Regions from separate parts of the Promicromonospora sp. CA-289599 genome, predicted to be linked through region 1. Evidence: riboswitches for the same ligand, from Rfam matches in the RefSeq annotation. Region 1 holds a riboswitch; the other holds the start of a gene.
The links. A riboswitch is a leader RNA that binds a small molecule or an ion and turns the genes downstream of it on or off. The one in region 1 is predicted to bind ZMP and ZTP.
Positions count from the first base shown of each region.

Region 2: it holds a riboswitch for ZMP and ZTP, as region 1 does, so the genes downstream of both, glyA (serine hydroxymethyltransferase) here and ACQEVI_RS08570 (bifunctional 5,10-methylenetetrahydrofolate dehydrogenase/5,10-methenyltetrahydrofolate cyclohydrolase) in region 1, are expected to answer to the same signal.

Region 1 is NZ_JBNJNI010000001.1:1,959,402-1,963,605, forward strand. Features, by position in the region: gene ACQEVI_RS08560 (endo alpha-1,4 polygalactosaminidase) at 1-317, opposite strand, end outside; gene ACQEVI_RS08565 (SDR family oxidoreductase) at 406-1,056, opposite strand; gene ACQEVI_RS08570 (bifunctional 5,10-methylenetetrahydrofolate dehydrogenase/5,10-methenyltetrahydrofolate cyclohydrolase) at 1,138-2,001, opposite strand; ZMP/ZTP riboswitch at 2,019-2,096, opposite strand; gene ACQEVI_RS08575 (phosphotransferase family protein) at 2,455-3,540, shown strand; gene ACQEVI_RS08580 (TDT family transporter) at 3,577-4,204, opposite strand, start outside.
Region 2 is NZ_JBNJNI010000001.1:3,681,768-3,685,971, reverse strand. Features, by position in the region: gene ACQEVI_RS16335 (bifunctional methylenetetrahydrofolate dehydrogenase/methenyltetrahydrofolate cyclohydrolase) at 1-650, opposite strand, end outside; gene glyA (serine hydroxymethyltransferase) at 732-2,012, opposite strand; ZMP/ZTP riboswitch at 2,108-2,194, opposite strand; gene ACQEVI_RS16325 (hypothetical protein) at 2,339-3,151, shown strand; gene ACQEVI_RS16320 (NAD(P)/FAD-dependent oxidoreductase) at 3,226-4,204, shown strand, end outside.

The sequences.
Region 1 (4,204 bases):
TGGAGCAGCAGGTCCTCGTGCTCGTCGAGCCAGAAGTCCGCGTCGCCCGGCTGGGTCTGGAACCCGTTGACGTAGCAGATGTTGTAGGCACCGGCGGCGGGCTCGGCCGTGGCGTCGCGGACCACGACGTCGAGCCCGCCGTCGAGCTCGTAGGCGGCACCGAGCTGGTAGTCGAACACCCCGCTCGTGGGCGGGAGGGTGACGGCGGCGGTGTCAGCCACGTCCGCGCTCGGATCCACCTCCTGCCCCGTGGCGGAGCCGGCCTGACAGGCCGTGAGCGTGAGGACGACAAGCGCTGCGGTGATGAGCTGAGGCATCTGGCGATCGTAGGGGGAACCTCGCGGCGACAACCCTGACGGCGGGCAACTGATCAATCGGGGTGATCGGTTCCGCCCGGCACAGGGCCTACGGCACCGTGGCGAGCGCCTGCGCGATCGGCGTCTCACCGTTGCCGAACGGGATGGTGCGTCCGACGGTGCTGTCGTCGGCCAGGACGGCCGCGGCCACGGCCGCGACGTCGGCACGGGAGACCCTGCCGTCGCCCGGGTCGGCCACCTCGACGAGTCCCGTGGGCTCGTCGAGCGTCAGCGGGCCGGGCTGCAGGATCGTGTAGTCGAGGTCGGAGGCACGCAGGTGCTCGTCGGCCGCCGTCTTCGACTCGGCGTAGGCGAAGAACGAGTTGTCCTCCGGCACCCCGTGACCAGGCCCGGCACCGAGGTACGACACCATCACATAGCGCGATACGCCCGCCGCCTGCGCGGCGTCCATCGAGCGGACGGCGGCATCGCGGTCGACGGCGTAGGTGCGCTCCGGGTTCCCGCCGCCCGCGCCGGCCGACCAGACCACCGCGTCCTGCCCGTCCAGGAGCGCGGTCAGCCCGTCGGTGTCGAGGTGCTCGACGTCGGCGATCACCGGGATCGCTCCGGTGGCCGCTACCTCGTCCCCGTGGTCGGGATTGCGGATCACGCTCGTGACGACGTCGCCTCGCTCCACGAGGAGAGGGGCGAGCCGGAGCGCGATCTTGCCGTGGCCACCGATGATCAGAACGCGGGACATGGTGCTTCCTTCCGTCGGGTTCGGCTCCAGGCTATGCCGGAAGTCGCTGATTCCAGGTCAGCGACTGCTGTGGCGGGAGGGTCAGGCCGAGTGTTCCCGGGTATCACCTTGGTTGGCCTCAGCGGCGTCGACGGTCTGGGCCAGGAGGACGGCGATGGTCGTGGGTCCGACACCGCCGGGCACTGGAGTGATGAGGCGAGCTCGGCTTGCTGCTGACGTGTATTCGACGTCGCCGATGTTGCCGGGGTTGTAGCCGGCGTCGATGACGACCGCGCCGGGCTTGATCCAATCGCCCCTGATGAGTTCGGGTCGTCCGACGGCAGCGACGACGATGTCGGCCTCACCGACGACATCGGGCAGGTTCGCGGTCTTGGAGTGGCAGTAGGTGACGGTCGCGTCGCGGGCGAGCAGCAGCATTCCTACCGGCTTGCCCAAGATGGGGCTGCGACCGACCACGACGGCCCGCTGCCCGGCGGGGTCGACGTCGTAGGCGTCGAGAATGCGCATGATCCCGCCGGGCGTGCACGAGGCGAACCCAGGCTCGGCCAGGGCCATGGCGGCGAAGGACGCTGCTGTCACGCCGTCGACGTCCTTGGTTGAGGCGATCGCCTCGAACACGGCCCGCTCGTCGATCTGGGCGGGCATCGGGTGCTGGACCAGGATCCCGTCGACACTCTCGTCAGCAGACAGGTCGCGCACGAGCTGAACGGCGTCCTCGGTGGTGGCGTCGTTGCCGAGATGGTATCGACGCGAGTCCAGACCGGCCGATCGGCACCGGTTGGTCTTCATTCGTACGTAGGTCTGCGAGGCCGGGTCGTCACCGACAAGGAGTGTCGCTAAGCATGGCTTGCGACCGCTGGCACGCTCGAACCGCGCAGCCCGGCGCGTGGTGTCCTGATGTATGGCGTCGGCGACTGCGGTGCCATCCATGATGATCGCGCTCATGGCAACTCCTCAAGAGTGAGGAGCACCCAGGCGGTCGATGCGTCCGAACGTCGCTCCCTGGTGGTGACCCACCCGCGCCAGTCGCGATGTCGTAAGACTACCGGTCGGTGAGACTGCCGGCGGTTACGGCTGGAGCGAAACCGTTGGCCCTGCGCCGTGAGATCGAAAGCGATCTTACTGGCCAAGCTTCCGGGTTCGGGTCTGCGGTCGGGCTCTTCAGCACCAGATCACCGCTGGCTACCCGGCGGACAGTTGTACGGCCCGTGGGGCCGGCGCGGCTCGTGCGGCCGCCTCTGACCCTGGGACGGAGCCGCCGCCGGAATCTCGACATGCGCCACGAGAGCCGGCCGCGAGATCCCGTCACATCAAGAATGAAATGCGCATTTTTCGCCCAGTCGTGGTCGGATGTGGTACGTCCGAAAATTCCACAGCACCGTTGCCGTGAGGAAACCGATGACCGAGCGTGTCCTGCCCGACGCCGACACGATCGAGGCCGCGCTGGCCTCGCACGACGGCCCCTGGGGAGCGGGCGCGCGAGTTCTCTCGGTGGTGGACCAGTCGACCGCCTTCGGTCAGGCAGCGGTCCTGCGGGCGAGCATCGCGGCGCCGAACACCTGCCCTTCCCTGTGGGCGGTCAAGATCCTGGGCTGGGGCCGCCATACCCTGCTCGACTCGCGCGACAGCCTCCTGGACCGCCGCGAGGCGCACTTCTACGGCAGCGGCATCTCCGACCTGCTGCCCAACGGGCTGACGACGCCACCGGCCGCGACGGTGTTCAGCCACCACGGCTTCACCTGGGTGGTGATGCGTGACATCGGCGCCGTCCTGCAGCAGAGCTGGACCCCCGACACCGCGACGATCGCCGCCAGGCGTGCCGCACTCCTGTACATCCCGGGCGTGCTGCGCCCCGGCCTGCTGGACGCCCCCTGGCTGGAGCTGGAGGGCTACGCCGCCTACACCCATCACATCCAGGCGGGCCACGAGAACCTCGAGGCACTGGCCGACGACCCGCTGCTCCGGGCGCTGTTCACCCCCGATCAGATCCGCGACCTGCACACCTGCCTGGACGCGTCGGAGAGCCTGGGCGCACGCGCCGCGGAACTGCCCAAGACCCTGGTCCACGGCGATCTCACGCCCCGCAACGCCGGGCTGGACCCGCGCGGCACCCTCGCCCTCATCGACTGGGAGCACGTAGGCGTCGGCCCCGTGGGGTTCGACCTCGGCACCTTCGTCTCCCTCTACCGCGGGTTCGGCGGCTCCGGCGAGCTGGACGAGCCGGCAGTCCTCGAGACGTACGGCCGAGCCCTCAGCGATCTCGCCGGGATCGACCTGCGCCATGCCGCGGCCCTCGGCTTCGCGATCGCGCACCTGACCTGGGGGCTGCACCTCCGCCTCGGCCCCGGTCTGACGCTGGTGCGCCAGGGTTTCCAGCACGACAACCCGGCGAAGCTCGCCGCGCACCTCGACGACATCCGGTCCGGATGCCTGCGCGCCCTGTCCTGGGCGGCCGCGGCCAGAGTCGTGACGGCGGTCCGCTGATCCCGTCCTCAGCCGCCGGCCCGAGCGCCGGCCGGCTCAGCCCACAGTGGTCAGGGCGCGGCGCTCGCCCAGCACCTCGGCCGGTGCCGGCACCAGCCGCCACCCGAGGCCGTCCCACACGGTCCGGACGGCGACAGCCGCCCACGCCACCACCAGCCCGGCGAAGAGCAGCACGGAGAGCACCGCGAGCGCCGTCAGCCCGGTGTGCGCGGCGAGCCCGGCGGTCGCCGTCACGCAGGTGCCGACCGGGAACGTGAACGACCACCAGGTGAGCGAGAACGGCAGCCCGTGGACCGCGGCGCGCACCGTGACGGCGGCGGCGATCGCCGCCCACATCAGGGCGAAGCCCAGCACCGAGACCCCGAAGACGACGGCGAAGTACACGAGCCCACGCTCGAACGTGGCCCCGAACGTGCCGGCGGCGTTGGCCGCCAGCAGGCTGGCCGCGGTGACCGACTGGCCGAGCGGGCCGAGCGCTATCCACAGGGTGGGGACCATCCTGGCCGCGCCCACCTGGTGGTGCATCAGCCGGCTCCAGAGCTGGGGCAGGATCACGAGCGACGCGACGAGGCTCAGCCCGAACATCGCGTAGCAGGCCAGGAGCATCGTCTCGCGGGCCTCCCCCGGCGCGATGTGCGGCAGCAGGAGCGCGCCGGTCGCGGCC
Region 2 (4,204 bases), 1.7 Mb from region 1:
ACGCCCGCGGCGGCCACGACGACGTCGGCCCGCCGGACCAGCCCGGCGAGGTCCTGCGTGCCGGTGTGCGTCAGGGTGACCGTGGCGTTCACCGCACGCCGCGTGAGCAGCAGGCCGATCGACCGGCCGACCGTGGTCCCGCGGCCCAGCACGACGACCTCCTTGCCCGCGAGCTTGATGCCGTACCGCTCGATGAGCTCGATGATGCCGCGCGGGGTGCACGGCAGCGAGGAGGTGACCTCCTCGTTGACCCGCAGCACCAACCGCCCCAGGTTGGTGGGGTGCAGACCGTCGGCGTCCTTGTCGGGGTCGACGAGCTCGAGCACCCGGTTGGTGTCGATGCCCTTCGGCAGCGGGAGCTGGACGATGTACCCGGTGCAGGCCGGGTCCTCGTTCAGCCGACGTACCGCGGCCTCGATCTCCTCCTGCGTGGCGGTCTCCGGGAGATCCTCCCGGATCGACGCGATGCCGACCTCGGCGCAGTCGCGGTGCTTGCCCGCGACGTACCACTGCGACCCCGGGTCGTCGCCGACCAGCAGCGTGCCGAGCCCGGGCACGACGCCCCGCTCACGCAGCGCCGCGACCCGTTCCTTCAGCTCGCCCTTGATGGCCGAGGCAACACTCTTCCCATCGAGAATCTGAGCGCTCACACATACCTCCCTCGGTGAGTGCTGAGTATTTGCCCTCTGAAACAGTTCAGATGGGCAAATACCCAGCACTCAGCGGAATTGTCAGAGACCCGGGTAGAGCGGGAACTTTGTCGTCAGGGCTGCCACGCGGGCCGAGAGGGCGTCCACGTCCGTTGTCGCGCCGTTCTTCAGGGCCGTCGCGATGATGTCGGCGACCTCCGTGAACTCGGCGTCGCCGAACCCGCGCGTGGCGAGCGCAGGCGTACCGATCCGCAGGCCCGAGGTGACGCGCGGCGGACGCGGGTCGAACGGGACGGCGTTACGGTTCACGGTGATCCCGGCGTCGTGCAGGAGGTCCTCGGCCTGCTGACCGTCGAGAGCTGAGTTGCGCAGGTCGACGAGCACCAGGTGCACGTCGGTGCCGCCGGTCAGCACGGAGGCACCGGCTGCCGCGACGTCCGGCTGGGAGAGGCGCTCGGCGATGATCGAGGCTCCCCGCAGCGTGCGCTCCTGGCGGTCCTTGAACGACTCGGTCGCCGCGACCTTGAACGAGACCGCCTTGGCGGCGATCACGTGCATGAGCGGGCCGCCCTGCTGGCCAGGAAACACCGCGGAGTCGATCTTCTTGGCGTACTCACCCTTGGAGAGGATGAAGCCGGAGCGCGGCCCGCCGATCGTCTTGTGCACCGTCGAGGAGACGACGTCGGCGTGCGGCACCGGGGACGGGTGCAGGCCGGCGGCCACGAGCCCGGCGAAGTGCGCCATGTCGACCCAGAGCTTGGCGCCGACCTCGTCGGCGATCTCGCGGAACGCGGCGAAGTCGAGCTGCCGCGGGTAGGCGGACCAGCCGGCGATGATGACGTCGGGGCGGTGCTCCAGCGCCTTCTTGCGCACCTCGTCCATCTCGATGCGGTAGGACTCCGGGTCCACGCCGTAGGCGCCGACGTCGTACAGCTTGCCGCTGAAGTTGATCTTCATGCCGTGCGTGAGGTGGCCGCCGTGGGCCAGCTCCAGACCGAGGATCTTGTCACCGGCGTTGATCAGGGCGTGCAGCACCGCGGCGTTGGCCTGGGCGCCGGAATGGGGCTGGACGTTGACGTGCTCGGCGCCGAACAGGTCCTTGGCGCGGGCGATCGCGAGGTTCTCCGCGATGTCGACCTGCTCGCAGCCGCCGTAGTAACGGCGGCCCGGGTAACCCTCGGCGTACTTGTTCGTCAGGACCGAACCCTGAGCCTCCAGGACGGCACGCGGCACGAAGTTCTCGGACGCGATCATCTCGAGAGTGTCGCGCTGGCGGGCCAGCTCTCCGTCCAGGACGGCGGCGATCTCAGGGTCGAGCTCAGCGAGCGGGGTGGAGAGCGGGTCGGGAGTCGATGCGCTCATAGCTCCTCGATTCATGCGGGACGGGGATTGTCGGACGGCGGTGGAAAGCGCACGCACCACGACACGACTGCCCGGGCGCACACCTTCGCGAGGTGACCCGGGGCCCAGGCGAACGACCCCTCGTCGGCATGACTCGTCGCTCCCCGGTGGTGATCCACCTGACGCCAGTCGCGACCCGAAGATCGTAGCAGCGGCGGGTACGATCCCGTGCTCGACGACCGCCCGGTGATCCCGTCCTCGACGATGCGGAGCGAAAAGCCCGGTATTGCAAGGAAAGTACCTGAGACCCTTTCGCGATTCAGCAGGACGTGGCTATGGTGCGGCCCATGCCCTACCCCGTGTCACCGGACGCCGGCGTTCCGGAACACCAGCCGGACCCGCGCCGCCAGGACAGCCCGTGGAACGGCGGTCAGCCGCCGTCCGGCCCGTTCGCGGCGAGCCGACCACCGTCGGGCCAGTTCCCTGCCCGCCCCGGTTCGGGTCAGGAGCCGGAGCCCGGCTGGCCGTCCACCGGCCCTGTAGGGACCGGCGACGATGGCGGCCGTCGCCGGAAGAGCGGCAGGCGGGACCGGGTCTGGGCGATCGTCGCGTTCCTCGTGGCCGCGGCCGTCATCGGCGCCGTCGGCTTCTACTTCTTCGGCCCCGACTCCGCCGAGGAGCCCACCGCGACCTGGGCGGTCGACTCGTGTGCCGGACCCGACCCGGCCGCGGAGAGCACGGCCGCGGAGAACGCCGAGGCGGAGACGACCACCTACCGTGCGCTGTCCTGCGACGACCCGGCTGCCACCGTCACTGTCCTCGACATCCAGGACGCCGTGTCGGTGGGCCAGCTGCACTGCCCGGAGGGCACGGACGTCGTCTTCCAGAAGGACGGCAATGCCGGCGGGGAGACCCAGGCGGTCTGTGCCCGCAACCTGTCCGACGACCATCCGGGTGACCCAGGGATGGGTGGCGGGCAGCTCGTGATCGGGGACTGCGTGGACGGCGACGGTGCCGAGCTGGCCTGCTCGTCCGACGGCGCGCGCCCGGTCACCGGCCTGATGGTCGGGGGTGTCGAGTGCCCAGAGGGCACCAAGGACGAGCTCCCGCTCGGTTTCGACGCGCAGCGCAGCTACGAGACGATCTGCCTCGGCGCCTGAGCCTGACCTGCACCGTCATCTGACGCTCATCCCGGCGAAACCGGCAGTCACCGGACATTGGCTAGATTCGCCGTATGGCACGTCTCCACCAGACCGTCTTCGAGCGCAACGTCCCGGCCCGCGCCGTCGTCGACCACGCGCTGGGCATGACGCACCACGCGGTGTTCTGGTTGGACGACCTGGGTGAGCGGGCGAGCCGTCCGGCGCTGTCCGCTCCGGTCCGGGCCGACATCGCGGTGGTCGGCGGCGGGTACACCGGCCTGTGGTCCGCGCTCCGCGCGAAGCAGCGTCACCCCGGGGCGCGCGTCGTGCTGGTCGAGGCCCGATCGGTGGGCTGGGCCGCGTCGGGCCGGAACGGTGGGTTCTGCGGGGCGAACCTCACGCACGGCCGCCCGCCGGACGCCCCGGACCGCCGTGCCGAACCCGGCCAGCACACTCTCCTGGGCCGGCTCGGCCACGAGAACCTCGCGGCCATCGGGGCGACGGTGCACGCCCTGGGCCTGGACTGCCAGTGGGAACGCACCGGCATCGTGGACCTCGCGATCGAGCCGCACCAGATCGACTGGCTGCTCGACGCCGCCGCGTGGGCCGCCCGCACCGGCGCCCCGCACACCTTCCTCGACCGGGCGAAGACGCGCGCCGAGGTGGCGAGCCCCACCTATGAGGCCGGTCTGGTCCGGCCCGACGACGCCGCGCTGGTGCACCCCGCACGGCTGGCCGCGGAGCTGGCGCGGGCCGCGAGCGAGCTCGGCGTGGAGATCTTCGAGCACACCCGGGTGACCGCCCTCGTCCCGCCGCGCCGTGGCGCGCACGACGTCGTGCTGCGCACCCTCTCGCCCGGCGGTGAGGCAAGCGTGCTGGCGGACCGCGTGCTGCTCGGGACCGGTGCGTTCCCCCCGCTGCTCCGGCGCTACCGCCACCACACGGTGCCCGTCTACACGTCGGCGATCGCCACGGAGCCGCTGCCCGCCGACCTGCTGGGCGCCATCGGCTGGCGCGGCAGGCAGGGTCTCGCCGACCTGGCGAACCGGTCCCACCGCTACCGGCTCACGG